2 regions of the Streptomyces canus genome follow, and region 2 is predicted to be linked to the other one. Evidence: riboswitches for the same ligand, from Rfam matches in the RefSeq annotation. Region 2 holds a riboswitch; the other holds the start of a gene.
What was found. Region 2 has a riboswitch for glycine ahead of gcvP (aminomethyl-transferring glycine dehydrogenase). Riboswitches for the same ligand answer to the same signal wherever they lie in the genome.
Positions count from the first base shown of each region.

Region 1: another riboswitch for glycine. It lies ahead of gcvT (glycine cleavage system aminomethyltransferase GcvT); the one in region 2 lies ahead of gcvP (aminomethyl-transferring glycine dehydrogenase).

Region 1 is NZ_CP107989.1:3,388,914-3,403,864, forward strand. It holds gene OG841_RS14960 (ABC transporter permease) at 1-118, opposite strand, end outside; gene OG841_RS14965 (enhanced serine sensitivity protein SseB C-terminal domain-containing protein) at 455-1,210, opposite strand; gene OG841_RS14970 (enhanced serine sensitivity protein SseB) at 1,322-2,116, opposite strand; gene OG841_RS14975 (AAA family ATPase) at 2,208-2,885, opposite strand; glycine riboswitch at 3,055-3,151, shown strand; glycine riboswitch at 3,152-3,263, shown strand; gene gcvT (glycine cleavage system aminomethyltransferase GcvT) at 3,310-4,428, shown strand; gene gcvH (glycine cleavage system protein GcvH) at 4,527-4,904, shown strand; gene glyA (serine hydroxymethyltransferase) at 4,919-6,181, shown strand; gene OG841_RS14995 (L-serine ammonia-lyase) at 6,238-7,605, shown strand; gene OG841_RS15000 (YybH family protein) at 8,216-8,809, shown strand; gene OG841_RS15005 (3-deoxy-7-phosphoheptulonate synthase) at 8,997-10,205, shown strand; gene OG841_RS15010 (isochorismatase family protein) at 10,193-10,816, shown strand; gene OG841_RS15015 (anthranilate synthase family protein) at 10,813-12,717, shown strand; gene OG841_RS15020 (hypothetical protein) at 12,714-13,061, shown strand; gene phzG (phenazine biosynthesis FMN-dependent oxidase PhzG) at 13,058-13,678, shown strand; gene asnB (asparagine synthase (glutamine-hydrolyzing)) at 13,722-14,951, shown strand, end outside.
Region 2 is NZ_CP107989.1:8,485,296-8,500,246, forward strand. It holds gene OG841_RS38740 (sugar phosphate nucleotidyltransferase) at 47-2,542, shown strand; gene OG841_RS38745 (DUF881 domain-containing protein) at 2,707-3,543, shown strand; gene OG841_RS38750 (small basic family protein) at 3,540-3,872, shown strand; gene OG841_RS38755 (DUF881 domain-containing protein) at 3,878-4,708, shown strand; gene OG841_RS38760 (FHA domain-containing protein) at 4,770-5,675, shown strand; gene ftsR (transcriptional regulator FtsR) at 5,694-6,431, shown strand; gene OG841_RS38770 (bifunctional nuclease family protein) at 6,509-6,982, shown strand; gene OG841_RS38775 (MerR family transcriptional regulator) at 7,246-7,944, shown strand; gene OG841_RS38780 (DNA polymerase IV) at 8,003-9,430, shown strand; gene OG841_RS38785 (PRC-barrel domain-containing protein) at 9,346-9,723, opposite strand; glycine riboswitch at 9,847-9,942, shown strand; gene gcvP (aminomethyl-transferring glycine dehydrogenase) at 10,119-13,004, shown strand; gene OG841_RS38795 (TOBE domain-containing protein) at 13,046-13,465, opposite strand; gene OG841_RS38800 (amino acid transporter) at 13,562-14,951, opposite strand, start outside.

The DNA of each region.
Region 1 (14,951 bases), 5.1 Mb from region 2:
GGGACCAGGCGATCTGACCCAGGGAACGGCCCTCGATCTGCCCCTTGTCGACGCCGACGAGGACAGCCTCCGGCTGCGCCTCGGCCTGCGCCCCGGTGGTCTCGATCGGTGCGGTCACAGTGACCCGACCCCTCTCGCCGGTGGTGACCGGCCTACACCTGCCGTGGATTACGGCTTTGTCGACTTGCTCAGCTCGCAGGGAACGTCTGATCCTGCGTCTGCCTGGGGAGTCTTCAGCTTCGCTGCGATCACCCGCCAGGCCTGGCGAAGAAAGTATGCGTAACCGTGATGCAGTACGAGGGATTCCGTTATCCGAACAACGGGTAACGCCCCTCGGACGCATGCTAGTTGGGACAGAACGGCGCAATAGGTGACCTTCGTGACGGTCTGCCGCCATCTACGCGCGAAGAAATGTGGCTGTTACGTAAACGAGTCGAACAAGTAGTTGTAGCTCTCAGTAACCACCACGGGCCGGCGGGTAGCCGTACCCGGCCGCCGGGGCCTGAGCGGGGGATCCATGGGCCTCGCGGTCGTAGAACGGACGGGCACCGGCGCGCATCCACAGCGCCACCGGGTCGTAGTCGTCGGACATCGCCACGGTGGACACCGGGAGCCCGTCCGGGACGGCGCCGATGGACTGCTGCATCATCGCGCGCACCGAGTCCACGGCCGAGGGGCTGGTGTCGTACACGTCCAGGCCGATCGCGAGATACGGCGCCCCGAGCGCCGGCTGCACCCAGGCGCGGCGCAGTGAGCGGACCGCCGGGGTGCGGTGGGCGTTCTGCACGAGCAGCGCGTAGAACTGGGGGATCTCGATGCCGGGCTCCGACAGCCTGAGCGGCCCCGCGGGCTGGCGCTCGAGGCCGGTGGCGATGCGGCGCAGATCGAGCCAGGGGATGCCGAGACCGCCGCCGGGGGCGTGCGGGTTGAGCCAGAGGCCGTACTGGTCGGGGTAGAGGGTGCGGGCCACGTCGATGCCGTCGACCACTTCGTACGAACGGTTCCAGCCGCTGGCGCTCAGCTCCTGGGCCGAGGTCACACAGGGGGCGTAGCCGTAGCCGTCGACCTCCATGTTTCCGTACTGGGCGTCCGGGGAGCCGGCCTGGCCGTGCCACAGGAGCATCCAGATCTGGCCGGAGTTCGGGGTCGCCAGGGCGCGCAGCAGTGCCTCGTAGGCGTCGTAGCGCCCGGGGGTCACCTGGCGCAGCATGTGCTCGACCTGGTCGGTCGTGGTGGCGCTCACCCTGTATCGCCCCTTCTTGAAAGTTGCCCCGAGTAGGAAACCAGCTTAAGCGCGCACGAGCTCGGGATCCGTGCGCCGTCAGCCCTGTGTGTAGAAGGGGCGCACCTGTTCGCGCATCCAGTGGCCCACCGGGTCGTCCGCCACGTCCAGCAGAACCAGGTTGACCGGCCATGCAACCGGAGTCGTCCCCAGGGCCCTGCCGAGGGCGTCCATCGGAAGGGTGCGCAGATCGCCCTCCCACTGGGACAGTTCGACGCCCACGAACATCACCGGGTCGGCCGTTTCGATGGCGGCCAGGCAGCGGCGGGCCGTGAGGACCACGCCCGTGGCCGCGAACTCGGCCGACGCGGCTGCCAGGAAGTCGACCGGGTCGTCCTGCCAGTCCGGCTCGTAGAGCTTGACCCGGCCGCCGGTGTTGGGGCCGTCCAGCGGGGTGCGGCCCACGCGGCAGAGGTCGGCGACCGCGGCGGGCGGCAGGGGGACGCCGACCACGCCGTCGGGGTTCACCGCGATGCCCACGTGCGGGGGCAGGCCGCGGGCGAACTCGACCGCCGGGGCGATGGTGTACGACAGATGGCTGCCGACGACCTGGCGGAACTGCTCCTCGGAGCTGAACACCGGGACGAAGGCCTGGCCCCCGATCTCCACGGTGGGCAGGTCGAGGGGGCCGCTGTGCGGACCGCCGCCGTTCGGCAGGGGGATCCAGACGAAGCTGCGGCCGAGCACCTCGATGATCCGGCCGCCCGCCGAGGGCATGCCGAGGGAGGCCGAGAGCACCTCCTCCAGTTCGTTGCCGGGCCATCCGCCGTGCGGATGAGGGTGCGGGTGTGCCGGTGCTGGAAAGTCCGCGGGAAGATCCGCCGGGAAGTCCATCTGTCTGACCGCCTGCTGTGAACCTACTGATGTGGCTGAAAGGCTAGCGGGTGCGGTGGAAAGGTGGCTCGGCCCGGCACATCCGTCCGCGTCAGCCCGTGAAGCCGATCCGCCGCAGCACGTCCGCGGCGTCCCGGTCGATCAGCACCGCCGAACCGCAGCCCTGGGGCAGGTCACCGCGCTCCACGGAGCGGATCAGCCGGGCGGCCGCGCCCCGGTGCCGCAGGAAGGCGTACCGCGAGACGCCCCGGCCGCGCTCGCGCTGGCCCTCCAGCGCGGTGTCCGCCGCGACGTCGAGCAGCAGCAGATGCAGGGTGCCGCCCCGGCGCCGGGCCTCGCGGGCCAGCCAGCCGCGCACCCAGGCCTGGGTCCCGCAGTCGTGGACCACGACCCCCTCGCCGGAGCGCAGGGCGCCGCGCAGTCCTACGTAGTGCGCGAGCCGGACCAGGGGGCGGTAGACGGCGTACGGCAGTAAGGGGGACAGCCGGCCGTCCCAGCGGTCGCGGGTGTCCTGGGAGTCGATCCGGATCCCGCCCACCGCCCGCTTCATCAGCGTGGACTTGCCGCTGCCCGGCAGGCCGGTGATGACGACGAGGTCCTTGGGGCCGAAGAGCAGCGCGTGCGGGCTGCGGCCGGAGCGGTCGCGCAGGTCGCGGACGACCGGGGCGGCGCGGCATGCGCCGCGGAGCTCGACGACCGGGGCCGCGGGCTGCTCCGGCAGCGCGATGCCCGAGGTCGTCGCGTACGCCGTGGTCCTGTCCACCGTCATCGTCCTCCTCCGGGGTCGGGGTTCCCCTCCCCACCGAGCGTAAAGAGAAGGTAATGGACGATCTCTCGCTTTTCTGTAGTCGTACCGCCACAAGCTGGTTACAGACGCTGCCCTGCCGGACGCGTACGCGGCGTGCAATGATGTGCGCGCCAACTGCATACCGGCCGCTTGAATCCGCGCGGGAGAGTCCTGGGTACGTGTACCCGGGCGCCGAAGGAGCAAGTCCCTCCCTTGAATCTCTCAGGCCCCGTTACCGCGCGGGCGAGGCACATCTGAAAAGCGGGTCGCCTACTCGAAGGCGGCTCCACCCACGGTGCAAGCCCGGATCATTTCGTGATCAGGGCGAACCTCTCAGGTTCCGATGACAGATGGGGAGGAAAGCCCTCGCCCGTCATGCCTTGGATCCTTGGGAGACGACCGTCCGATGAGCAGTACCGAATCCCGTCGTACCGCGCTCGATGCCCTGCACCGCTCGCTGGGCGCGACCATGACCGACTTCGCCGGCTGGGACATGCCCCTGCGCTACGGCTCCGAGCGCGACGAGCACAACGCCGTGCGGACGCAGGCCGGGCTCTTCGACCTCTCCCACATGGGCGAGATCACCGTGACCGGGCCGCAGGCGGCCGAGCTGCTGAACTTCGCCCTCGTCGGCAACATCGCGTCCGTGGGTGTCGGCCGCGCCCGCTACACCATGATCTGCCGGGCCGACGGCGGCATCCTGGACGACCTGATCGTCTACCGGCTCGGGGAGACCGAGTACATGGTGGTCGCCAACGCCTCCAACGCCCAGGTCGTGCTGGACGCGCTGACCGAGCGCGCGGCCGGCTTCGACGCCGAGGTGCGTGACGACCGGGACGCCTACGCGCTGATCGCCGTACAGGGGCCTCAGGCGCCGGGGATCCTCGCCTCCCTGACCGACTCCGACCTCGACGGCCTGAAGTACTACGCCGGTCTGCCGGGCACGGTCGCCGGGGTGCCCGCGCTGATCGCCCGCACCGGATACACCGGCGAGGACGGCTTCGAGCTGTTCGTGGCGCCCTCCGACGCGGAAGCACTGTGGCAGGCCCTGACCAAGGCGGGCGAGCCGGCCGGCCTGGTCCCCTGTGGCCTGTCCTGCCGGGACACACTGCGCCTCGAGGCGGGCATGCCGCTGTACGGGCACGAGCTCTCGCGGGAGCTGACGCCCTTCGACGCCGGGCTCGGCCGGGTCGTGAAGTTCGAGAAGGAGGGGGACTTCGTCGGGCGGGAGGCACTGGCCGAGGCGGCCACCCGTGCCGCGGAGAACCCGCCGCGCGTCCTCGTCGGACTCGTCGCCGAGGGCCGTCGGGTCCCGCGTGCCGGGTACGCGGTCGTCGCGGGCGGCGAGGTGATCGGCGAGGTCACCTCCGGGGCTCCTTCCCCCACCCTGGGCAGGCCGATCGCGATGGCGTACGTCGACCCCGCCCACGCCACGCCGGGCACGGCGGGTGTCGGTGTGGACATCCGGGGCAGTCACGAGCCGTACGAGGTCGTGGCGCTGCCGTTCTACAAGCGTCAGAAGTAGCCGTCGTAGGTGATGCTGAGCACAGAGTCGCTGCTCACGCACGCCTTCCGCAGTCCCCCACCCATCAGCACTCCCCCGCGTACAGGAGAATTCAGACCATGAGCAACCCGCAGCAGCTGCGCTACAGCAAGGAGCACGAGTGGCTGTCGGGCGCCGAGGACGGCGTCTCGACGGTCGGCATCACCGAGCACGCGGCCAACGCGCTCGGCGACGTCGTCTTCGTCCAGCTCCCGGAGGTCGGTGACACGGTGACCGCGGGCGAGACCTGCGGCGAGCTGGAGTCGACCAAGTCGGTCAGCGACCTGTACTCCCCCGTCTCCGGTGAGGTCACCGAGGTCAACGAGGACGTCGTGAGCGACCCGGCGCTGGTGAACTCCGCCCCCTTCGAGGGCGGCTGGCTGTTCAAGGTGCGCGTCGCGGAGGAGCCGGCCGACCTGCTCTCCGCCGACGAGTACACCGCCTTTTCCGCCGGCTGAGGAGTCCGCACCTGATGTCCGCACTGAACACGCCCCTGCACGAGCTCGACCCGGAGATCGCCGCCGCGGTCGACGCCGAGCTGGACCGTCAGCAGTCCACCCTCGAGATGATCGCGTCGGAGAACTTCGCTCCGCTCGCGGTCATGGAGGCGCAGGGCTCGGTCCTCACCAACAAGTACGCCGAGGGCTATCCCGGCCGTCGCTACTACGGCGGCTGTGAGCACGTCGACGTGGCCGAGCAGATCGCGATCGACCGTGTGAAGGAGCTGTTCGGCGCCGAGTACGCCAACGTGCAGCCCCACTCCGGCGCCTCCGCGAACCAGGCCGCCCTGTTCGCGCTGGCGCAGCCCGGCGACACGATCCTGGGTCTGGACCTGGCGCACGGCGGTCACCTCACCCACGGGATGCGGCTGAACTTCTCCGGCAAGCAGTTCGACGTGGTCGCGTACCACGTGGACGAGGCGGGCCTCGTCGACATGGCCGAGGTGGAGCAGCTCGCCAAGGAGCACCGGCCCAAGGTGATCATCGCCGGATGGTCGGCGTACCCGCGGCAGCTGGACTTCGCGGAGTTCCGCCGGATCGCCGACGAGGTCGAGGCGTATCTGTGGGTCGACATGGCCCACTTCGCGGGTCTGGTGGCAGCGGGGCTGCACCCGAACCCCGTCGAGTACGCGGACGTGGTCACCTCCACCACCCACAAGACGCTGGGCGGACCGCGCGGCGGGATCATCCTCGGGAAGAAGGAGTTCGCGAAGAAGCTGAACTCCTCCGTCTTCCCGGGCTTCCAGGGCGGTCCCCTGGAGCACGTGATCGCGGCGAAGGCGGTGTCCTTCAAGGTGGCGGCCTCGGAGGAGTTCAAGGAGCGCCAGCGGCGTACCGTGGACGGTGCGCGCATCCTCGCCGAGCGTCTGACGGCCGACGACGCCCGGGAGGCCGGGGTCGACGTGCTCTCCGGCGGCACCGACGTCCACCTCGTCCTCGTCGACCTGCGCGAGTCCGAACTGGACGGCCGGCAGGCCGAGGACCGTCTCCACGAGGTCGGCATCACGGTCAACCGCAACGCCGTCCCGAACGACCCGCGCCCGCCGATGGTGACGTCGGGGCTGCGGATCGGCACGCCCGCCCTGGCCACCCGCGGCTTCACGGCCGAGGACTTCACCGAGGTCGCGGACGTGATCGCCGAGACGCTGAAGCCGTCCTACGACGTCGAGTCGCTGAAGGCCCGGGTCAAGGCGCTCGCCGACAAGCACCCGCTGTACCCCGGCCTGAACAAGTAGTTCCACGGTGGGGGCACCCGACGACGTGTGCCCCCACCCTTTTTGAAGGAGTGCCCGTGGCCATCTCGGTCTTCGACCTGTTCTCGATCGGCATCGGCCCGTCCAGCTCCCACACGGTCGGCCCGATGCGCGCGGCCCGCATGTTCGCCCGCCGCCTGCGCAACGAGGAGCTGCTGCCCTCCGTCGCCTCGGTCCGCTGCGAGCTCTACGGCTCCCTGGGCGCGACCGGCCACGGCCACGGCACCCCGAAGGCGGTGCTGCTGGGCCTGGAGGGGGCGTCCCCGCGCACGGTGGACGTGGAGAACGCGGACGACCGGGTGGCGGAGATCAAGGCCGCGGGCGTCCTGAAGCTGCTCGGCGAGCGCGAGATCCCCTTCTCCTTCGACGACGACCTCGTCCTGCACCGGCGCAAGACACTCCCGTACCACGCGAACGGCATGACGGTGTGGGCGTACGACGCCTCGGGCACCGAGCTCATGTCGAAGACGTACTACTCGGTGGGCGGCGGCTTCGTCGTCGACCAGGACGCGGTGGGCGCGGACCGGATCAAGCTCGACGACACCGTGCTGAAGTACCCCTTCCGCACCGGCGACGAGCTGCTGCGGCTGACGAAGGAGACCGGACTGTCGATCTCCGCCCTGATGCTGGAGAACGAACGCGCCTGGCGCACCGAGGACGAGATCCGCACCGGGCTGCTGGAGATCTGGGAGGTCATGCGGGCCTGCGTGCAGCGGGGCATGACCCGCGAGGGCATCCTGCCGGGCGGCCTTCGGGTGCGCCGCCGTGCCGCGGTGACCGCGCGCCAACTCCGCGCCGAGGGCGACCCGTTGGCGCACTCCATGGAGTGGATCACGCTGTACGCGATGGCGGTGAACGAGGAGAACGCGGCCGGCGGCAGGGTGGTGACGGCCCCGACCAACGGGGCCGCAGGCATCATCCCCGCGGTGCTCCACTACTACATGAACTTCGTGCCCGGCGCCGACGACGAGGGTGTCGTCCGGTTCATGCTGGCCGCCGGTGCGATCGGCATGCTCTTCAAGGAGAACGCGTCCATCTCCGGCGCCGAGGTCGGCTGCCAGGGCGAGGTCGGCTCGGCCTGCTCGATGGCCGCGGGCGCCCTCGCCGAGGTCCTCGGCGGCTCCCCCGAACAGGTCGAGAACGCGGCCGAGATCGGCATGGAGCACAACCTGGGTCTGACGTGCGACCCGGTCGGCGGACTGGTCCAGATCCCCTGCATCGAGCGCAACGGCATGGCCGCGGTCAAGGCGGTCACGGCGGCGAAGATGGCCCTGCGGGGGGACGGCTCGCACAAGGTGTCCCTCGACAAGGTCATCAAGACGATGAAGGACACCGGGGCGGACATGAGCGTGAAGTACAAGGAGACGGCGCGGGGCGGGCTCGCGGTGAACATCATCGAGTGCTAGGGAAACTGTCCCCGACCAGCGCGTTCGCGTCTTTCAGCGCGGTCGGGCCTTTCCTGCTCGCGTGGCGGAAAGTCGCCGAAAGGGCCCTCGGAGAGGCTTGAAAGTCCCGTAAGGTCCCCCGCTTGCCCCCAGGGACCGGCGGCACAGCGAAGTCCCGGTTTCTCGCCGCCATCAGGTCTTTGCCACAGTCCTGCCTGGTCGGCACCCGCAGTCCACCTGACACGGTCGATGTGACGCATGTCACTGGGGGGCCATCCGGTGGCACTGCCGCAATCTGGCGCGAATTGAGCGTTCAGGGCTCCGGAATACATTGTTCCCGGCTGTCGACCCCCTCGGCCCCGACGCTTGGACCCCTGCCGGACGGCGTTCCGGAAAGCGATGATACCCCCAGGTCTTCGCAATGCAGCCAGCCCTCCACTTCAACACCTCAGCAGATGAAATAGCGGATCGGCGCGCTCTGGATTTTCGGAAGGGTTGACAGGGGTCAGTTATGGAATGTTGCATGACGTCATCAACGGGGCGGGGTGGCAAACGGGGGCCATTCGGAAGGGCCGACGCCGCAGAGGCGTTCTATTGACCTGCTGCCATCTCCATTTTTGGGGGAGATGTCATGAGTAGAATCAAGCTGACGTTGTCGATCGCCACCTCGGCCATTGTGTTTACGGCCGTGAGTATCGCGGGCCCTACCTTCATCCAGGCCCAGACGGCAAATGCGGCGGCGGCTGCGGGTACATCACCTGCGACCACGACCCAGGCGGAAACCAGCAACGCGCAGGTCGCCGCCAAGACCCCCGCCGAGTTGCTGCAGCTCTTGGGCGAGAGGATCAAAGCCAAGGACGTGGACGGAATCATCGCCCTCCAGGAGCCCGAAGCGGCGATTGTCAATTACGACGGATCGGTCGTCAGGGGCCACAAGGAAATCCGGGCGTTCTACGTCGAGTGGTTCAAGTCGGATCCGGTGCTCACAGTCAACCCTCGCCAAACCGTGCTGGCGGGAGGGAAGGGAACCGGTGACAAGGCACGCAACCGCATAGCGTCCATAATGGGCGATTACACTCTGGCACAGACCGGGCCGGATGGAACCCGCGAGAGTTTCACTGGGAATTTCTGCGACACCGTGCAAGAGCAGTCGAACGGCACCTGGCTGTACGTCCAGGACAACCCGTATCCGCCGCACGGAAACGCAACATCGGCCCACCACTGATCAAGCTTTCTCGGCGGTTCCTTCTTCTATGTGCTCAGCCGATTTCTCGGTGGGCAAGCCGTGCCAAAATCAAGCACTTCGGGGTAACCCCGGCCGCCTTGTAGTAATTCGAAATGGCCATTGGCGGCGGGCCGTCAGTTGATGCACGGATAGCGAGTTGCCGTCATGTTCGAGGTCTGGAGAAAACTTGAACGTCACCTCGATCGAAGTCTTACGGGCCCCAGTTGCGCGGCAGCAGCCTCAGTGGGAGGACCCGGAACAGGTCAACCAGGTCAGGGATGTGCTGGCGGCCCTTCCCCCGCTGGTGGAAGCAGAATCGCTCAGCAGGCTCAGCGGCTTGCTCGCCGGAGTTGCCGCCGGGCGGGCACAGGTGGTGCAGGCGGGTGACTGCGCGGAGGATCCCGCGGAATGCACCGCGGGTGACGTGGAGCGGAAGACGGGACTCCTCAACGTGCTCGCCGGCGTCATGAACGCGATCACTCATCAGCCGGTGGTGCGGGTGGGCCGGATCGGAGGCCAGTACGCCAAGCCCCGGTCGGCGCTCACCGAGTGGGTCGGTGGCGTCGAGCTCCCGGTGTACCGAGGGCACATGGTGAACGGTCCGGAGCCGGACCCGGAAGCACGGCGGCACGATCCCCGGCGCTTGTTATCGGGCTACCGGGCGGCGAGCCAGGTCATGGCCAACCTCGGCCAGACTCCACGGGCGCGCATCGACCCTGCCGTCTGGACCAGCCACGAGGCTCTGCTGCTCGACTACGAGATCCCGATGCTGCGGCCGGACCGGGAAGGCCGGCTCGCGCTCACTTCGACACACTGGCCCTGGATCGGCGAGCGGACCCGCCAGCTCGAGGGAGCGCACGTCGCGATGTTGGCCGAGGTGGTGAACCCCGTAGCGTGCAAGGTCGGGCCACGTATGACGGTCGCCGAGCTGCTCGGGTTGTGCGAGCGGCTCGACCCCGGGAAAGAGCCGGGACGCCTCACCCTGATCGCCCGGATGGGCGCCGACGCGGCAACGGATCTGCTGCCACCGTTGGTTCGAGCCGTACGCGCCGCCGGACACCCGGTGATCTGGCTGGTCGACCCCATGCACGGGAACACCGTGACCACCGCCGACGGACGCAAGACCCGACTCGTGGAGATGATCGTCCGCGAGGTCACCGCCTTCCAGACCGCCGTGCGCGCGGCCGGTGGAACACCGGGCGGGATCCACCTGGAGACCACTCCCGACCCGGTGACCGAATGTGCCGACGCGGCAAACGACATCGACCGGATCAGTGACAAGTACACGACGTTGTGCGACCCGCGACTCAACCCTCGCCAGGCGGTGTCCGTGGTGTCGGCCTGGCGGACGCAGACGATGACGAACCGAGCCGAGGGAGAAACGTGGCGGGCCTAGCACCGATCTCAGTCTATCCACTGCCGACGGCGGCTGAACTGCCCACCAGCACGGCGCAGTGGACGCCCGACCCGAGCCGCGCGGCCCTGCTCGTCCACGACATGCAGCGATACTTCCTCGCGCCCTTCCCTCCAGCGGTACGCGAACCACTGGTGCGCCACTGCACACAGCTGCGGGAGCGGTGCGCCGAGCTCGGGGTCCCGGTGTTCTACACCGCTCAACCCGGGGGCATGACGGACGAGGAACGCGGCCTGCTCAAGGACTTCTGGGGTCCGGGCATGAGGGTGGACCCCGTCGACCGTCAGATCGTCACGGAGCTCGCACCCCGGCCGGCGGACCAGGTGCTCACCAAGTGGCGCTACAGCGCGTTTTTTCGCTCGGACCTGCTGGCGCAGCTGCGTGCCCAGGGCCGCGACCAGCTGATCGTCTGCGGGGTGTACGCACACGTCGGTGTACTGGCGACAGCCCTGGAGGCGTTCGCCAACGACATCCAGGTGTTCCTGATCGCCGACGCCGTCGGTGACTTCTCAGCCGACTACCACCGGCTGGCCCTCGACTACGCGGCCGCTCGCTGCTCGGTGGTCACCACCACCGAGGAGGTCTTCCGATGAACTCGAAGCAGCTGCTCGGGCACGTGGTGGGCGCCGCTCCGGGTGCCTTCGCCCTGCTGCACCGCCCCGAGACCCTGGGGCCGGACCGTGTGGAGATCCTGCTGGGCCGGGTCAGCACCCCGGCCCGGCTCGCCGACATCCCGGTGGCCGACCAGACCGGGCGCCCCGGCGAGGCCAGGCACGAGACGCTGGTCCTGGTGCCCCACCAGCAGATCACCGAGCGCGGCTTCGTCGCCGCCGAGGACGGCTCACCCTTGCTCGCGATGTCGGTGACCGACCACGGGCAGGTCAGCACGTCCGACGCGCTGAGGGCCTTGCCGGACGAGCCGATCACCCTGACCGGCGGGCGCTTCGACACCGATGACGAGGCCTACGCGGCCACGGTCCGCGCCGTGCTCGACAACGAGATAGGCACCGGAGAGGGCTCGAACTTTGTCATCAAGCGCTCGTTCGTCACCACCATCACCGGATACTCGACGCGCAGCGCATTGAGCCTGTTCCGTCGACTGCTCACCCGGGAGAGCGGCGCCTACTGGACCTTCCTCGTGCACACCGGCACTCGCACCTTCGTCGGGGCCACACCGGAGCGCCACGTCAGCTTGCGAGACGGCATCGCGGCGATGACCCCGATCAGCGGCACCTACCGCTACCCGGCCACCGGACCGGTCCTGTCGGAGGTCATGGAGTTCCTCACCGACGGCAAGGAGACCGACGAGCTGTACATGGTCCTCGACGAGGAACTCAAGATGATGGCCCGGGTCTGCCGGCGCGGCGGCCGCGTGACGGGGCCGTTCCTGCGGGAGATGGCCTGGCTCGCGCACACCGAGTACATCATCGAGGGGCGCAGCGACCTCGACCCCCGCGACATCCTGCGGGAGACAATGTTCGCCCCTACCGTGACCGGCAGCCCTCTTGAGAATGCCTGCCGAGTGATCGCCCGCTACGAGCCCCGCGGCCGCGGGTACTACGGGGGCGTCGCGGCTCTCATCGGCCGGGACGCCCACGGTGCGCGCACCCTGGACTCGGCCATCCTCATCCGTACCGCCGACATCCAGACCTCGGACGTCGACGACACCGGTCACGTCGAGGTCGGCGTGGGCGCGACCCTGGTCCGGCACTCCGACCCCGACGCAGAGGTCGCCGAGACCCGCACCAAGGCCGCGGGCGTGCTCGCGGCGCTGGGTGCCGACGAGCGACTCGACGCGCACCCGCTGATCCAGGAGGCGCTGGGCAGACGCAACGAGACGATCGCGAACTTCTGGCTCGGCGAGGTCGAGAAGCGCGCGCGGCCCCATCCGGTGCTGGACGGCCGCCGGGCGCTGGTCGTCGACGCCGAGGACACCTTCAGCGCGATGCTGGCCCACCAGCTGCGCGCCATCGGCTTGACCGTGGAGCTCAGCAGCTTCGACGCGTCCCACCGCTTCGACGACCACGACCTCGTCGTCATGGGCCCCGGACCCGGCGACCCACGGGAGACCGACCACCCCAGGATGGCCCGGCTCACCTCGACCATCGAGGAGTTGCTGTCCCGGCGGATCCCCTTCCTGGCCGTCTGCCTGAGCCATCAGTTGCTCTGCCGGCACCTCGGGCTCGAACTGCGACGCCGGGACCTCCCGAACCAGGGCATCCAGCGCGAGATCGACCTGTTCGGCTCGCGGGAACGAGTGGGGTTCTACAACTCCTACTCGGCCCGCGCGCGAGCCGATCGGCTGGAGTGCCCCGATGTCGGCGAGGTGAAGGTGTGCCTCGACGTCGGCACGGGCGAGGTGCACGCCCTGCGCGGGCCGCACTTCGGCTCGGTGCAGTTCCACCTCGAGTCCGTGCTCACCCAGGACAGCGAGCGCGTCCTGGCCGAGCTGCTCGTACCGCTGATGGAGACCGCGGAGGTACTGAACGCATGAAAGCCACCATCTCCTGGTGGGACCTCACCGGGTCCGGCCAGACCATCGACTCCTTACGCGTCTACCTGCGCGACGAGGGCGTGGAGCCGTGGACGGAGATCCACGGAATGCGGTTGAAGTTCTGGATCTCCGACCGGGCGACCAACCGCTGGGGCGCCGTGATGCTGTGGGATGCCGATGCCGACCCGAGGGCACCGATGCCGCCGAACCGGGCCACCGAGCTCATCGGATACCCGCCGACCGTCCGGATGATGTCCGACGTCGAGGCCATCGTCGAAGGTGTCCACTCCGGCCGGCTGGTCGAACGCGGCCTGGCCTTCGAACCGATCGGGAAGTCATCGTGAGCGCATCGACCCTGCCCCGGCCCGCCGAAGAGTTCACCACCCCGCCCGCCGAACCGATGGAGCTGCTCCAGGCCTGGTTCGACAGCGCCGTCGCGAACGCCATCCGCGAGCCGGGCGCGCTGGCGCTGGCCACCGTCGACGCCCGCGGCCACGCCTCCAATCGCATCGTCCAGGTGCTCGAGGTCCGCTCGACGGGGCTGGTGTTCGCCAGCCACTCCGACAGCCGCAAGGGCCGGGACCTGGCCGAGACGGCCTGGGCGTCCGGGGTGTTCTACTGGCGCGAGGCCGGCCGCCAGCTGAGCGTGAGCGGCCCGACCCGTCCGCTGCCCGACGAGGAGTCCGAGGCCCTGTGGGCGGCCCGACCCGTCAACACGCACCCGATGTCGGTGGCAGCGCACCAGAGCGCGCCGCTGCTGGACGAGGACGCGCTGCGGAAGCAGGCCCGGGAACTGGGCCGGGACGGCTCGGCGCTGCCCCGCCCGGACCGTTGGCTGGGCTATCTGCTGGAGCCGGCGTCGGTGGAGTTCTGGCAGGCCGATCCGCAGGACCGGTTGCACCTGAGGCTGCGTTACGAGCGCGACGGTTCCAGCTGGCGTACCGACCGGCTCCAGCCCTGACCGTGCTCTGGACCGTGGACTCGACAGGAAGAAGGGCAAGTCGATGTGTGGAATGACGGGCTGGGTCTCGTTCGCTCGGGATCTGACTCAGCAGCGCGCGCAGCTGGACGCGATGACGCAGACCATGGCCTGCCGGGGACCGGACGCCTGCGGCGTCTGGCTCGACCGGCACGCGGCGATCGGCCATCGAAGGCTGGCGGTCATCGACCTCGAAGGCGGCACCCAGCCCATGGTGGTGCCCACCGACGACGGCCCGGTGACGATCACCTACACCGGTGAGGTTTACAACTACACCGAACTCAGGGCCGAGTTGCTGCGTCGGGGCCATCGGTTCCGGACCCGCAGCGACACCGAGGTCGTGCTCCACGGCTACCTGGAGTGGGGCGAAGCGGTCGCCGAACGGCTCAACGGCATGTTCGCCTTCGCCGTCTGGGATTCCCGGGTCGAGAAGCTCGTGATGATCCGCGACCGGATGGGAGTCAAGCCGCTCTACTACTCCAGCACCGACGACGGGGTGATGTTCGGCTCCGAGCCCAAGGCGATCCTCGCCAACCCTCTGGCCGACCGCGCCGTCGACCTCGCCGGACTGCGGGAGCTGGTCAGCTTCACCCAGACGCCGGGCAGCGCCGTGTGGTGCGGGATGAACGAGGTGGTCCCGGGCGGTCTGGTCACCGTCGACCGCTCCGGCCTGCGCGAACGCCGCTACTGGACGCTGCCCACCCGTCCGCACACCGATGACCGGAAGACCACCGTCGCCACCGTGCGCGAACTGCTTGAGGACATCGTCAGCCGCCAGCTGGTCTCCGACGTCCCGCGCTGCACCCTGCTCTCCGGTGGCCTGGACTCCAGCGTCATCACCGCGCTGGCCGCCGCCAAGCTCGGCCGGCCCGGGGAGCACGGCGAGCCCGGCGAGAGGGTGCGCAGCTTCGCGGTGGACTTCGTCGGGCGGGAGGACGACTTCGTCGCGGACGAACTGCGGGGCACGACGGACGCTCCTTACGCGCTCGAGGTGGCCGCGCACGTCGGCTCGAAGCACGAGGCCATCGTGCTCGACCACGCCGCGATCGCCGACCCGGCGGTGCGCCGGGCCGTCATCACCGCGCGGGACAGTCCGCTCAGCCTCGGTGACATGGACAACTCGCTCTACCTCCTGTTCCAGGCCATCCGGGAGCAGTCCACGGTCGCCCTGTCCGGAGAGTCCGCCGACGAGGTCTTCGGCGGGTATCGGTGGTTTCACCAACCCGAGGTCCAGGCCGCACAGACCTTCCCCTGG
Region 2 (14,951 bases):
GGTGAAGTCGGCTAGACCGTCGTCTCTTAAGGAGGACGCTTCCGACATGAAGGCCGTCGTGATGGCCGGAGGCGAAGGCACACGCCTTCGTCCCATGACCTCGAGCATGCCCAAGCCGCTCCTGCCGGTGGTAAACCGGCCGATCATGGAGCACGTGCTGCGGCTGCTCAAAAGGCATGGGCTCAACGAGACCGTCGTCACCGTCCAGTTCCTGGCCTCACTGGTCAAGAACTACTTCGGTGACGGTGAAGAGCTCGGCATGGAGCTCTCTTATGCCAATGAGGAGAAGCCACTCGGTACCGCCGGAAGCGTCAAGAACGCCGAAGAGGCGTTGAAGGACGACGCTTTTCTCGTCATCTCCGGTGATGCGCTGACCGACTTCGACCTCACCGAGCTCGTCAACTTCCACAAGGAAAAGGGTGCGCTGGTCACCGTCTGTCTGACCCGTGTCCCCAATCCGCTCGAATTCGGCATCACCATCGTCGACGAGGAAGGCAAGGTCGAGCGCTTCCTGGAGAAGCCGACCTGGGGGCAGGTCTTCTCGGACACCGTGAACACGGGCATCTATGTCATGGAGCCCGAGGTCTTCGACTACGTCGAGCCCGATGTGCCCGTGGACTGGTCCGGCGATGTCTTCCCGCAGCTGATGAAGGAAGGCAAGCCGATCTACGGCTATATCGCGGAGGGATACTGGGAGGACGTCGGCACGCACGAGAGCTATGTGAAGGCGCAGGCAGACGTCCTGGAGGGCAAGGTCGACGTCGAGATCGACGGCTTCGAACTCTCCCCGGGCGTCTGGGTGGCTGAGGGTGCCGAGGTGCATCCCGATGCCGTTCTCCGTGGTCCGCTGTACATCGGGGACTACGCGAAGGTCGAGGCTGGCGCCGAGATCCGCGAGCACACCGTCGTGGGCTCGAACGTGGTCGTCAAGAGCGGCGCGTTCCTGCACAAGGCCGTCGTGCACGACAACGTGTATGTCGGGCAGCAGAGCAATCTTCGTGGCTGTGTCGTCGGGAAGAACACCGACATCATGCGTGCGGCCCGTATCGAGGACGGCGCGGTCATCGGTGACGAGTGTCTCGTCGGCGAGGAATCGATTATCCAGGGGAATGTACGGGTCTACCCGTTCAAGACCATCGAGGCCGGCGCCTTCGTCAACACCTCGGTCATCTGGGAGTCCAGGGGCCAGGCGCATCTCTTCGGTGCCCGGGGAGTCTCCGGCATCCTGAATGTCGAGATCACCCCGGAGCTCGCCGTGCGGCTCGCCGGCGCCTACGCGACGACCCTGAAGAAGGGGTCGACCGTCACCACCGCCCGTGACCACTCCCGTGGCGCGCGGGCACTGAAGCGGGCGGTCATCTCCGCTCTGCAGGCCAGCGCCATCGACGTACGCGACCTGGAAAACGTACCGCTGCCCGTGGCGCGGCAGCAGACCGCTCGCGGGAGCGCCGGCGGCATCATGATCCGGACCACGCCCGGGGTGCCGGACTCCGTGGACATCATGTTCTTCGACGGGCGGGGCGCGGACCTTTCTCAGGGCAGTCAGCGGAAGCTGGACCGGGTGTTCGCGCGGCAGGAGTACCGGCGCGCGTTCCCCGGTGAGATCGGAGACCTGCACTTCCCGGCGAGTGTCTTCGACTCGTACACCGGTTCACTGCTGCGGAACGTCGACATCACCGGGATCTCCGAGTCCGGGCTGAAGGTCGTCGTAGACGCGTCGAACGGCAGTGCGGGTCTGGTGCTCCCGAGTCTGCTCGGCAAGCTCGGGGTGGATTCGCTGACCATCAACCCGGGGCTCGACGAGTCCAGGCCGACGGAGACGGCGGACGCCCGTCGCTCGGGTCTGGTGCGGCTGGGGGAGATCGTGGCCTCCGCGCGGGCGGCGTTCGGGGTGCGGTTCGACCCCGTGGGTGAGCGTCTGTCCCTTGTGGACGAGAAGGGGCGGATCATCGAGGACGACCGGGCGCTGCTCGTCATGCTCGACCTGGTCGCCGCGGAGCGGCGTAGCGGCCGTGTGGCGCTGCCCGTGACCACCACGCGGATCGCCGAGCAGGTGGCGGCGTACCACGGCACGCAGGTGGAGTGGACGACCACCTCACCCGACGACCTCACCCGGGTCGGGCGCGACGACTCGACGATCTTCGGTGGTGACGGCAAGGGCGCCTTCATCATCCCGGAGTTCAGCAGTGTCTTCGACGGCGCGGCGGCCTTCGTACGGCTGATCGGGCTGGTGGCGCGGACGCAGCTCACGCTCAGCCAGATCGACGCCCGGATTCCGCGGGCCCATGTCCTCAAGCGGGATCTGGCGACCCCGTGGGCCGTCAAGGGACTGGTGATGCGCAGGGTCGTGGAGGCGGCAGGCGATCGCTTTGTCGACACGACCGACGGTGTCCGGGTCGTGGAGACCGACGGACGCTGGGTGATGGTGCTGCCGGACCCGGCGGAGGCGGTCACCCATCTGTGGGCCGAGGGGCCCGATGACGCGTCCGCGCAGGCCCTGCTGGACGAATGGTCGGCGGTCGTGGACAGCGCCGGCCGCTGAGACACGCACGCGTGCGTGCCGGACAGGTGTCCCCAAGGGGGCCTGTCCGGCACGCCGATGGGGCCATTCGGAGGTAGGGGCCGCGACGTGCGACGATGTGCGGCATGCCGCAGCAGCCCCCCATTCGGAGCACCCCCACGCGCCCCACGCGCCCGGACGCCTCCATGTCGCTGCTCACCAATGTCATGGATCACAGCCTTGACGACGGGTACGCCGAGGCTGCGGCCCGCAAGAAGGCCGCCGGTGACGGCGGGCTGCCCAAGACCTTGCGGGCGAGGCTGGGGCTGGCTGTCGGCCTGGTCCTGGCCGCTCTCCTGGTCACCGTGGGGGCGGCGCAGGCGCGGGTGGCGGCTCCGGTCGTCGCCAAGGAGCGCGAGGAGCTCATCGACCGTATCGAGACCGAGACCGAGACGGCGGACAAGCTCGAGAAGAGCGTCGACCAACTGCGCGGCGACGTGAGTACGCGGCAGCGCGAGGCGCTCAAGCAGAGTGGCGACAGCGGCCAGGCCGACCTCGTGGGCATCCTGTCGGGCGCAGTGGAGGTGCACGGCCCGGGCGTCAAACTGGTCGTGAACGACGCCAAGGAAGCCAGCACGGGCGGCGACGGGAATCCGCGTGAGACGTCGGGGTTCTCCGACACCGGGCGGGTGCGCGACCGTGACATGCAGCGGGTGGTGAACGGGCTGTGGGAGTCGGGCGCGGAGGCCGTGTCCATCAACGGACAGCGGCTGACCGCGCTGTCGGCGATCAGGGCCGCGGGTGACGCGATACTGGTCGACAACAAGCCGCTGGTTCCGCCGTATACGGTGCTTGCGGTGGGAGACGGGCAGCGGCTGAGCACCAGGTTCCAGGACAGTGCCGACGGGCTGTATCTGCACGCCCTGCAGGAGAACTACGGCATCCGGACCGCCATCTCCGTGGAGGACGACCTCCGGCTGCCGGCCGCACCGAGTGTGATCGTACGTACAGCAGAGCCGAGAACTGAGAAGGGCACATCGTGATCGCCGTACTGGGCCTCGTCGTGGGAGTCGTGGCCGGCCTCTTGGTCCGGCCGGAGGTTCCGGCGGTCGTCGAGCCTTATCTGCCGATCGCCGTGGTGGCGGCGCTCGACGCCGTCTTCGGGGGCCTGCGGGCCATGCTCGACGGCATCTTCGACGACAAGGTGTTCGTCGTGTCGTTCCTGTCCAACGTGGTCGTGGCCGCGTTGATCGTGTTCCTGGGCGACAAGTTGGGCGTGGGCGCCCAGCTCTCGACCGGTGTCGTCGTCGTGCTCGGCATCCGGATCTTCTCGAACGCCGCGGCGATCCGTCGACACGTCTTCCGGGCGTGAGGCCGATGAGCGACCAGGAAGAGACGCCCGGCAACGGGCTGCGCAAGGAACTGCCCGAGGAACTCCCGGCGACCCCTCCCGAGGAGGCGGGGACCACGGCGTCGGAGGCAGGGCTCACCGGCCGTCAGCGGCTGGTGAAGGGGTTGTGGCCGCCTCGCGTGACCAGGGCCCAACTCATCGTCGCGGTGCTGTTGTTCGGCCTTGGATTCGGCCTCGCCGTCCAGGTGGCCTCGAACAGCGACAGCGACAGCGCGCTGCGGGGGGCGCGGCAGGAGGATCTCGTGCGCATCCTCGATGAACTGGACGACCGTACACAGCGTCTTCAAGACGAGAAGCAGGGTCTCGAGAACCAGCGGGACGAGTTGGAGAACAGCTCCGACCAGGCCGAAGAGGCCCGCAAGCAGACGGTCGAGAAGGAGCGGCAACTCGGCATCCTCGCGGGCACGGTGGCCGCGCAGGGGCCGGGCATCACGATGACCATCGACGACACCAAGGGGACGGTCGAGGCGGACATGCTGCTCGACGCGATCCAGGAGCTGCGCGCGGCCGGCGCGGAGGCGATCCAGGTGAACGGCGTCCGGGTCGTCGCCAACACCTTTCTGTCGGACTCGGGCAAGAGCGTGAGTGTCGACGGGAACAAGATCACCGCACCTTTTCGTTTCAAGGTCATCGGCAATCCGCAGGACCTCGAACCGGCGCTCAACATCCCTGGAGGCGTGGTGCAGACTCTTGAGAAGGAGCAGGCCACCGTTACCGTCGAGCGGTCGGACAAGATCGTCGTGGACGCCTTGCGAGCGGCGAAGCGGCCTGACTACGCTCGGTCGTCCCCCCGGTGAACCGGGGGTGCATGGGGGGCGTCCGGCCAGGGCATGAGGTTGCGGGGGGTCGCCGCACCGAATGGGTGGTGCGTGGTGGAAACTGTCTGGTGGAAACGGACGTTGTGAGGATGTCCGGGTCGACCGGTGTGTTCAATCAGGGTTCGTCCTGCCCCACGGGCGGGTCTGTTTCGGTCAAGGGGAATCGCCCGTGAAGTTGTTTGCGAAGTTGTTCGGCAAGAGCGCGCGAGAAGGTAGCGACAACGCGACCGCTCGTCATCGCGCACAGCCCGACGCCGAGGGTCAGCGCCCGCTGTTCCGGGACCAGGTGGCCGGTCAGGGTGGCGACATTTCCGGAGGTCAGGGCGTGCCGTCTGTTGACCCTGCCCAGTCCGGCGGCATAGGTTTCGGGCAGCCGTCAACCTCAAGTACGGGTGGAGGGTTTTCCCCTATGTCGGCCCTGGTGTGTACGAGGTGCGGTAACCGCAACGCGGAGAACAGCCGCTTCTGCTCCAACTGCGGCGCCCCGCTGCGGGCCGGGGCCGTGCCCGAGCGTCCCTCGGAGACGACCTCCACGATCTCCATCTCGGGACTCGAGGCGTACGACTCCGAAGTCACCGGCCAGACGCAGATGCCGGCGCTCTCCCCGGAGGCGCAGGCTGCCGTCGACGCGCTGCCGTTGGGCTCGGCGCTCCTGGTCGTGCGTCGTGGGCCCAACTCGGGCAGCCGCTTCCTGCTGGACGGCGAGCTGACCACGGCCGGCCGGCACCCGCAGAGCGACATCTTCCTCGACGACGTCACCGTCTCGCGTCGGCACGTGGAGTTCCGCCGCGGTCAGGACGGCTCGTTCACGGTGTCCGACGTGGGCAGTCTCAACGGCACGTACGTCAACCGTGAGCGGATCGACTCGGTCGCTCTGAACAACGGCGACGAGGTGCAGATCGGCAAGTACCGGCTGGTCTTCTACGCGAGCCAGCAGGGCTACTGACCCTCCCAGGGAAGGTCCATGCTTCAAACACCGAGCGGCGGTGCCGGACACGGCACCGCCGCGACGGACAGTGGGCTGATGAGCATCGGCACGGTGCTGAACGTGCTGCGTGACGAGTTCCCCGAAGTCACGATCTCCAAGATCCGTTTTCTGGAGTCCGAAGGCCTCATAGAGCCGCAGCGGACTCCCTCCGGGTACCGCAAGTTCAGCGACCGGGACGTGCAGCGCCTCGGCCATGTCCTGAGGATGCAGCGGGACCACTATCTGCCGCTCAAGGTGATCAGAGAGCATCTCGACGCCATGGAGCGAGGCGAGGCCGTCGCGCTGCCCACGGTCGGCCGCCAGCGGGACGGAGAAACGGTCCTGGAGGTCCCTGAAGGCCCCACAGCGGCCCGGATCGGCCGGGCCGAGCTGCTCGCCGCCGCCGAGATCGGCGAGTCGGAACTGGCGGAGTGGGAGTCGTACGGGCTCGTCACGCCTTTTCCCGACGGGGCCTACGACGCGGAGGCGGTCACCGTGGCTGCGCTTGTCGTCGAGCTCGGCCGGTTCGGGATCGAGCCGCGGCATCTGCGAGCGATGAAGGCCGCCGCCGATCGTGAGGCCGGACTGGTGGACCAGGTCGTGGCCCCGTTGAAACGCCACCGCAACCCGCAGACCCGTGCACACGCGGAAGCGCGCGCCAAGGAACTCGCGGGGCTCACTGTGAAGCTGCACGCGACGCTCGTGCAGACCGCGCTCGGGGTACGCCTGCCCTGAGGGTGGCCGGGCACCGGATCGTCCCCCGTTTCCTGCCCGACTACCCAAACGTCCCGGGCACGGCCTAGGGTTGCTGTGTGAACGAGCTCGATGTCGTAGGTGTCCGGGTCGAAATGCCCTCCAACCAACCGATCGTGCTCCTGCGTGAAGTGGGAGGCGACCGCTACCTCCCTATCTGGATCGGGCCGGGGGAGGCGACTGCGATCGCCTTCGCGCAGCAGGGCATGGCCCCCGCACGACCGCTGACCCACGACCTGTTCAAGGACGTGCTGGAGGCGGTCGGCCAGGAGCTCACCGAAGTGCGCATCACGGACCTGCGTGAGGGCGTCTTCTACGCGGAGCTGGTGTTCGCCAGCGGGGTCGAGGTGAGCGCGCGGCCGTCCGACGCCATAGCGCTGGCCCTGCGCACCGGGACGCCGATCTACGGCAGCGACGGAGTGCTCGACGACGCCGGCATCGCGATTCCGGACGAGCAGGAGGACGAAGTGGAGAAGTTCCGCGAGTTCCTCGACCAGATCTCCCCCGAGGACTTCGGCACCAGCAGTCAGTGAGGCGGACGCGGCCGATCCGGCGGATCAGTGGTCCGTGACGGGTCGGCCGTGTCCGGTCGTCACTGAAATGCTGGCATTTGCCACCGGTGTGTGAGAGCGTCCTGCGGCCCGCCAGGAGCGCATTCGGCTAGCCTTTCCCCGCGGTGGGGTACGGGAAACCACTCCTAGGGTGATTATCACTCGGCGTGCCGAGTGTGGCGATCGTTGACGCACCCCTGGTGACTGCCTACCGTCGAGAAGGCAGGTCAAGGACGGAGGTCGGCGTGAGAAGCAGCGGCGACGGTACGGCTGGGGGTGCCCCCGGACGGAGTCTCGGGGTAAGCGGTCCGTACCCTCCCCCAAGCTCTCAACTGCGTTCGAGTTGGGGGGATCCCCATCACGGCGGCCCTTTTCAGGGCAGCGCGGCCGATCACGCTCCGCAGCGACCGGCGGCCGTGCCGAGCAGCGGAGGGGCGACGTCCATGGCGTCCGAGCAGATCGGCTATCGCGGCCCTACGGCGTGCGCGGCGGCCGGCATCACCTACCGGCAACTCGACTACTGGGCGCGCACCGGCCTCGTCGAGCCGAGCGTGCGGCCCGCCCACGGGTCGGGGACGCAGCGGCTCTACAGCTTCCGGGACGTCGTCGTCCTGAAGATCGTCAAGCGGTTCCTCGACACGGGTGTGTCGCTGCAGAACATCCGCACCACGGTCCAGCACCTGCGTGAGCGGGGATTCCAGGACCTGGAGCGGATGACGCTCATGAGCGACGGCGCCACGGTCTACGAGTGCACCTCGCCCGACGAGGTCCACGAGCTGCTCCAGGGCGGTCAGGGCATCTTCGGGATCGCCGTGGGTGTCGTGTGGCGGGACGTCGAGAGCGCCCTGTCACAGCTGCACGGGGAGCGCATCGACACCGGCGAGACACTCGTGGGGCACAACCCCGCGGACGAGCTGGCGCGGCGGCGCAACAGGGCGGTCTGAAGCCTGCCCCGCTCCCTCGGGCGGGGCATTGTCAGTGGCGTAGGGCAGCATCGGACATGTGAGGAAAGCGCCCACGATCCTGCATCTCGACATGGATGCCTTCTACGCCTCGGCGGAGCAGGCGTCCAAGCCGAGTCTGCGCGGGAAGGCCGTCGTCGTGGGCGGGCTGGGGCCGCGGGGCGTGGTGGCCACCGCGTCCTACGAGGCCCGGGTGTTCGGGGTGCACTCGGCGATGCCCATGGGCCAGGCGAGACGGCTCGCGCCGAATGCCGCGTATCTGGTGCCGCGCTTCGGGTTCTACAAGGCGATCAGCGAGCAGGTGATGGGGCTGCTGCGGGAGCTGTCGCCGCTGGTGGAGCCACTGAGCCTGGACGAGGCGTTCGTGGATCTGGAGGCCGGGGGAACGGCCTGGGACGAGGCGTCGGCGCGGCTGGCCGGGGCGAGGCTGCGGGCCGACATACGGGCCGTCACGGGGCTCACGGGGTCGGTGGGGCTGGCCGCGTCCAAGATGCTCGCGAAGATCGCCTCAGAGCAGGCCAAGCCGGACGGGCTGGTGGTGATCGAGCCGGGGACCGAGCGGGCGCTTCTCGGGCCGTTGTCGGTGCGGATCCTGCCGGGAGTGGGGCCGGCGACCGGCGATCATCTGAGGCGGGCCGGGATCCATACGGTCGACGAGATCGTGGAGGCGGGCGAGGACGAGCTCGTACGACTGCTCGGGAAGGCCCATGGGCACGGGCTGTACGCGATGGCGCTGGCGTACGACGAGCGGCCCGTGGTGGCTGAGCGGGAGACCAAGTCCGTGTCGGTCGAGGACACCTACGACGTGGACATCCATGACCGGGTGCGGGTGAGCCTGGAGGTGCAGCGGCTGGCGGACCGGTGCGTGCGCAGGCTGCGGGGGGCCGGGCTGTCGGGGCGGACCATCGTGCTGAAGGTGCGGCGCTACGACTTCTCGACGTTGACGCGGTCGGAAACCCTTCGGGGGCCCACCGATGACCCTGCGGTCGTGCGGGAGGCTGCCCTGCGGTTGCTGGAGGGCGTGGACTCGACGGGGGGTGTGCGGTTGCTGGGGGTGGGGGTGAGTGGACTCGCCGACTTCACCCAGGAGGATCTGTTCGCTCAGGCCGCGGGGGAGCGGGTGGAGGCGGCGGCCGAGGAGGAGGTCGATGATGTGGCGGTTCCCGAGGTGACGGCTGCTGCTGAGCGACGGTGGGTAGCCGGGCACGATGTGCGGCATGCCGAGTACGGGCACGGGTGGGTGCAGGGGAGCGGGCTGGGGCGGGTGACCGTGCGGTTCGAGACGCCGGATTCGGAGCCGGGGCGGGTACGGACGTTTCTCGTCGAGGATCCTGCGCTGGAGCCCGCTGAGCCGTTGCCCCTGACAGAGGAGGTGCCGGGCGTTCAGGTCTCCGCGTCCTCCGTACCCGCCAGCTTGCCGAAGTCCCGGTCCGGGAACGAGGGCGGTGAGGCCACGTCGAGACGGTAGTGGTGGTAGAGCTGGAGCTCCTGGTCGGGGGAGAGGTGGCGGCCAACGCCGAAGTCGGGGGCGTCTTTGATGAGGGCGCGGTCGAAGGGAATGTGCAGGCTGCCGTCGACCAGTTCGCTCGGCCCCAGGGGGACGAAGGCGTCCCGGGAGAAGAGACCGGTGCGTATGGCGGCCCACTCCGGCACGCCGGTCGCGTCGTCGAGGTAGACCTCGTCGACGGTGCCGATCTTGGTGCCGTTGCGGTCGAACGCCTTGCGGCCGATCAGATTGCGCGGATCGATGTCGGTCAGCACGGGCCCTCCACTTGGTCGCAACTCATCCGAAGCGGTCGTAAGCACTACGAAAGAGCACATCGGGGTGTGCGGCCACTCGAAGACTCGTGCGGTGGCCTCGCTGGTAGGCTTGCGAGCGGCTGCTGACCCCGCGCGGGAGAGTCCTCCAGACACCATCGGAGGCGCCGAAGGAGCAAATCCTCCCCGGAATCTCTCAGGCTCACGTACCGCGCGGACGAGGTCACTCTGGAAAGCAGGGCGGGTGTCGACAGCTTCCGCTCTCACCGACGGTGCAAGCCGGCGGCCCTCGGGCGGCCCGGTGAAGCTCTCAGGTTGAGATGACAGAGGGGGAGGCCGTCGGGGTACCCGCGCCGGGGTACCCCTCACAGGTCGCGCCAGACCAGGAGGCCTCCGCAATGACCGCCCATCGCATTCCGCTCTCCGAGCTCGAACAGGGCATTCCCTTCGAGCAGCGTCACATCGGCCCTGATCATGAGGCGCGGGCCAAGATGCTCGCGCAGGTCGGCTACGGCTCGCTGGACGAGCTCACCGCCGCCGCGGTGCCGGATGTGATCAAGAACGCCGATGCCCTGGAGCTGCCGGACGGGCGCACCGAGGCCGAGGTACTGGCCGAGCTGCGGTCGCTGGCCGACCGGAACCAGGTGCTCGATTCCATGATCGGGCTCGGCTACTACGGCACCTTCACGCCGCCCGTCATCCTGCGCAATGTCATGGAGAACCCGGCCTGGTACACCGCCTACACGCCGTACCAGCCGGAGATCTCGCAGGGACGCCTCGAGGCTCTGCTCAACTTCCAGACCATGGTCGCCGACCTCACCGGGCTGCCCACCTCCGGCGCCTCGCTGCTCGACGAGGCGACCGCGGCGGCCGAGGCCATGGCTCTGTCCCGCCGCATGGGGAAGAACAAGAAGGGGCTCTTCCTCATCGACGCCGACACCCTGCCGCAGACCATCGCCGTGATCGAGACCCGGGCGGAGCCGACCGGTGTCGAGGTCGTGGTCGCCGACCTCGGCGACGGGATCCCGGCCGAGGTCGCCGGACGTGAGATCAACGGTGTGCTCGTCCAGTACCCCGGCGCCTCCGGGGCCGTACGCGACATCAAGCCGCTCATCGACCAGGTTCATGAGCTCGGCGCGCTCGTGACCGTGGCCGCCGATCTGCTCGCGCTGACCCTGCTGAAGTCGCCCGGTGAGCTAGGGGCGGACATCGCGATCGGTACCACGCAACGGTTCGGTGTGCCGATGGGGTTCGGCGGGCCGCACGCCGGCTACATGGCCGTGCACGAGAAGTTCGCGAGGAGCCTGCCCGGGCGGCTCGTCGGTGTGTCCGTGGACGCCGACGGGAACAAGGCCTACCGGCTCGCGCTGCAGACACGTGAGCAGCACATCCGTCGGGAGAAGGCGACCAGCAACATCTGCACCGCTCAGGTGCTGCTCGCGGTCATGGCCGGGATGTACGCCGTCTACCACGGGCCTGAGGGGCTCAAGGGCATCGCGCGGCGGACTCACCGGTACGCGACCCTCCTTGCCGCGGGCCTGACGGCCGGTGGGGTCGAGGTCGTGCACGGCTCGTACTTCGACACGCTCACCGCACGCGTGCCCGCGAGGGCCGCCGAGGTCGTCTCCGCCGCGCGGCGGAACGGCGTCAACCTGCACCTCGTCGACGCCGACCATGTGTCCGTCGCGTGCGACGAGACCACCGCGCGGGCCCAGGTGGGTGCCGTGTGGAACGCGTTCGGCGTGGAGGCGGACATCGAGGCGCTGGACGCGGCCACCGGGGAGGCCCTGCCGGACGCGCTGCTGCGCGACGACGACTTCCTCACCCACCCCGTCTTCCACCAGTACCGCTCCGAGACCGCGATGCTGCGCTACCTGCGTCGGCTCGCCGACCGCGACTACGCGCTCGACCGCGGCATGATCCCGCTGGGCTCCTGCACCATGAAGCTCAACGCGACCACGGAGATGGAGCCGGTCACCTGGCCCGAGTTCGGCCAGTTGCACCCCTTCGCGCCCGCCGAGCAGGCGCAGGGTTATCTGACGCTGATCCGGGAGCTGGAGGAGCGGCTCGCCGAGGTCACCGGGTACGACAACGTGTCGCTGCAGCCGAACGCCGGGTCGCAGGGCGAGCTGGCCGGGCTGCTGGCCGTACGCGGGTATCACCGGGCGAACGGTGACGAGCAGCGGACCGTGTGTCTCATCCCGTCCTCGGCGCACGGGACCAACGCCGCCAGCGCCGTCATGGCCGGGATGAAGGTCGTCGTCGTGAAGACCGCCGGGGACGGCGAGATCGACGTCGACGACCTGCGGGCGAAGATCGAGCAGTACCGGGACGAGCTGTCCGTACTCATGATCACGTACCCCTCGACGCACGGTGTGTTCGAGGAGCACGTCGCCGACATCTGCGCGCAGGTGCACGAGGCCGGCGGGCAGGTGTACGTCGACGGGGCCAACCTCAACGCGCTGGTGGGGCTGGCCAAGCCGGGCCACTTCGGTGGCGACGTCTCCCACCTGAATCTGCACAAGACGTTCTGCATTCCGCACGGCGGCGGTGGCCCGGGTGTGGGTCCTGTCGGCGTACGGGCGCACCTGGCGCCGTATCTGCCGAACCACCCGATGCAGCCCGCGGCCGGCCCGGAGACGGGCGTCGGGCCGATCTCGGCGGCTCCCTGGGGATCCGCGGGGATTCTGCCGATCTCGTGGGCGTACGTCCGGCTCATGGGCGGTGAGGGGCTGAAGCGGGCCACGCAGGTCGCGGTGCTTTCCGCCAACTACATCGCCAAGCGGCTCGAGCCGCACTACCCGGTGCTCTACACCGGCCCCGGCGGACTGGTCGCGCACGAGTGCATCATCGATCTGCGACCGCTCACCAAGGCGACCGGGGTGAGTGTCGACGATGTGGCCAAGCGGCTCATCGACTACGGCTTCCACGCCCCGACCATGTCGTTCCCGGTGGCCGGGACGCTCATGATCGAGCCGACCGAGTCCGAGGACCTGGCCGAACTCGACCGGTTCTGTGAGGCGATGATCGCCATCCGCGCCGAGATCGAGAAGGTCGGCTCGGGGGAGTGGGCCGCCGAGGACAACCCGCTGCGGAACGCTCCGCACACCGCCGGTGCGCTGGGCGGTGAGTGGGAGCACGCGTACTCGCGGGAGGATGCCGTCTTCCCGGCCGGGGTCTCGGTCGCGGACAAGTACTGGCCGCCGGTGCGGCGGATCGACCAGGCCTTCGGCGACCGGAACCTGGTGTGCTCGTGCCCGCCGCTGGACGCGTACGAGGACTGACCCGAGGTGATGAGGGCCCCGTCTCGGCGGGGCCCTTTCCCTTACGCCGTGGCCAGTGACACCTCTGTCGACTTGATCAGGGCGACGACCGGGGCGCCGGCGACGAGGGCGAGGTCGGCCGCGGCGTCCGCGGTGATCGCGGACGTGAGGACGCCTCCCTCGACAGCGATCTTGACGGTGGCCATGGCAGCTCCCCTGGCGACGGCGGTGACCGTGCCGGGCAGCTGGTTGCGGATGGACACGTTCTGGACCGGGGCGGTGGCGAGGGAGACCTCCGTCGACTTCACCAGGGCGTGTACGGGCGAGCCCTGGGTGAGGCCGAGTTCGGCGATGGACTCGAGGGTGATCGCGGCCGTGAGGTCCTGGCCGCCGTCCAGACGGATCCTGACGGTTGCCATGGCCTCGCCCGGGGTGACGGTGGTGACGGTGCCGGGGAGCTGGTTGCGGATGCTCAGGGTCATGGGCATCAACGTAGGGCGTGTGGTGGACCGTGGCGGGGATGTGTGCGGTCACGCCGTTTTGGACGGTTCGCGTGCGTGCCCCGGTACGTGACGGCGTCAGCCCGTGTGGACCCGGGGGCGGCGCGCACGGTCCGGTTCTGCCTCTCGCAGCACCTCTCGGGTGACCGGGGCCACCTCGCCCTGGCCGAAGAGGAAGAAGCGGAGGAAGTTGGCGAAGGGGTTGCCCTCGGTCCACTCGAAGTAGATGTGGGGGGTGCAACGGGTGGTGTCGCGGACGTGGAGAAGGAGGGCGGCGAGGGCGTTGGGGATGGAGGAGGACTCCAGGGTCAGGACGCGGTAGCGGTTGTGCAGGACCTCGCCCCGGACCGTCAGGCTCGCCTCGAACTCCGAGGGGTCCAGGACCGTGACCTCCACGAATACGAAGTCCTCGCCGGGGATGTCGTTGTCCTCGCGGATCTGCTCGATCTTGTCGCGGTACTCGGCCTTGTCGCGCTGGTCGGGCTCGTTGGCGATGAAGCGTATCTTGCGGCTGGCCATGTCCCGGATGAAACGTTCCGCCATGTCGTCGAGCGTCACGTCGGTCACGCGGAGTTCGAAGGCGCGGGCCAGGCGGGACAGGAGAGAGACCAGGATGATGCCGGCGATGAAGCAGGCGCCGATCTTCACGCCGTCGGGGCGTTCGATGACGTTGACGACGGTCGTGTAGAGGAACACGGCGGAGATGACGGCGAAGCCGACGGTCCAGTTGCGCTGCCCGGCCTTGCGGGCGGCGATGGTCACCGCGATCGCCGCCGAGCTGATCAGCACCAGCACGCCGGTGGCGTACGCGCCGCCCTGGGCGTCGACGTCGGCGTCGAAGATCCAGGTGACCAGGAAGGCGATCAGGGTGAAGACGATGACCATGGGGCGCACGGCACGGGCCCAGTGCGGTGCCATGCCGTAGCGGGGCAGGTAGCGCGGCATCAGGTTGAGCAGGCCGGCCATCGCGGAGGCGCCGGCGAACCACAGGATGGCGATGGTCGAGACGTCGTAGACCGTGCCGAAGACGCTTCCGAGGTAGTTGTGGGCGAGGTAGGCCAGGGCGCGGCCGTTGGCCGGGCCGCCCGACTCGAAGTCCTTCTCGGGGATGAGGAGGGTGGTGATGAAGCTGGTGGCGATCAGGAAGCAGCTCATGACGAGGGCGGCGGTGGTGAGCAGCTTCTTGGTGTCGCGGATCCGGCCCTCGGGGTTCGCCTCGGTGTCCTCCGGGTCGCCCTTGACGTGAGGCATGACGGCGACGCCGGTCTCGAAGCCGGAGAGGCCGAGGGCGAGCTTGGGGAAGACGATCAGGGCCACGCCGATCATCACGAAGACGTTGCCGTGCTCGGCCGTCAGAGCGCTGGACCAGTCGGTGACGACATGGCCCGCGGTGATGACGTGCCACAGGCCGACGAGCACCACGACGACGTTGAGGGCGAGGTAGATGCCCACCAGGGCGACGGCGACG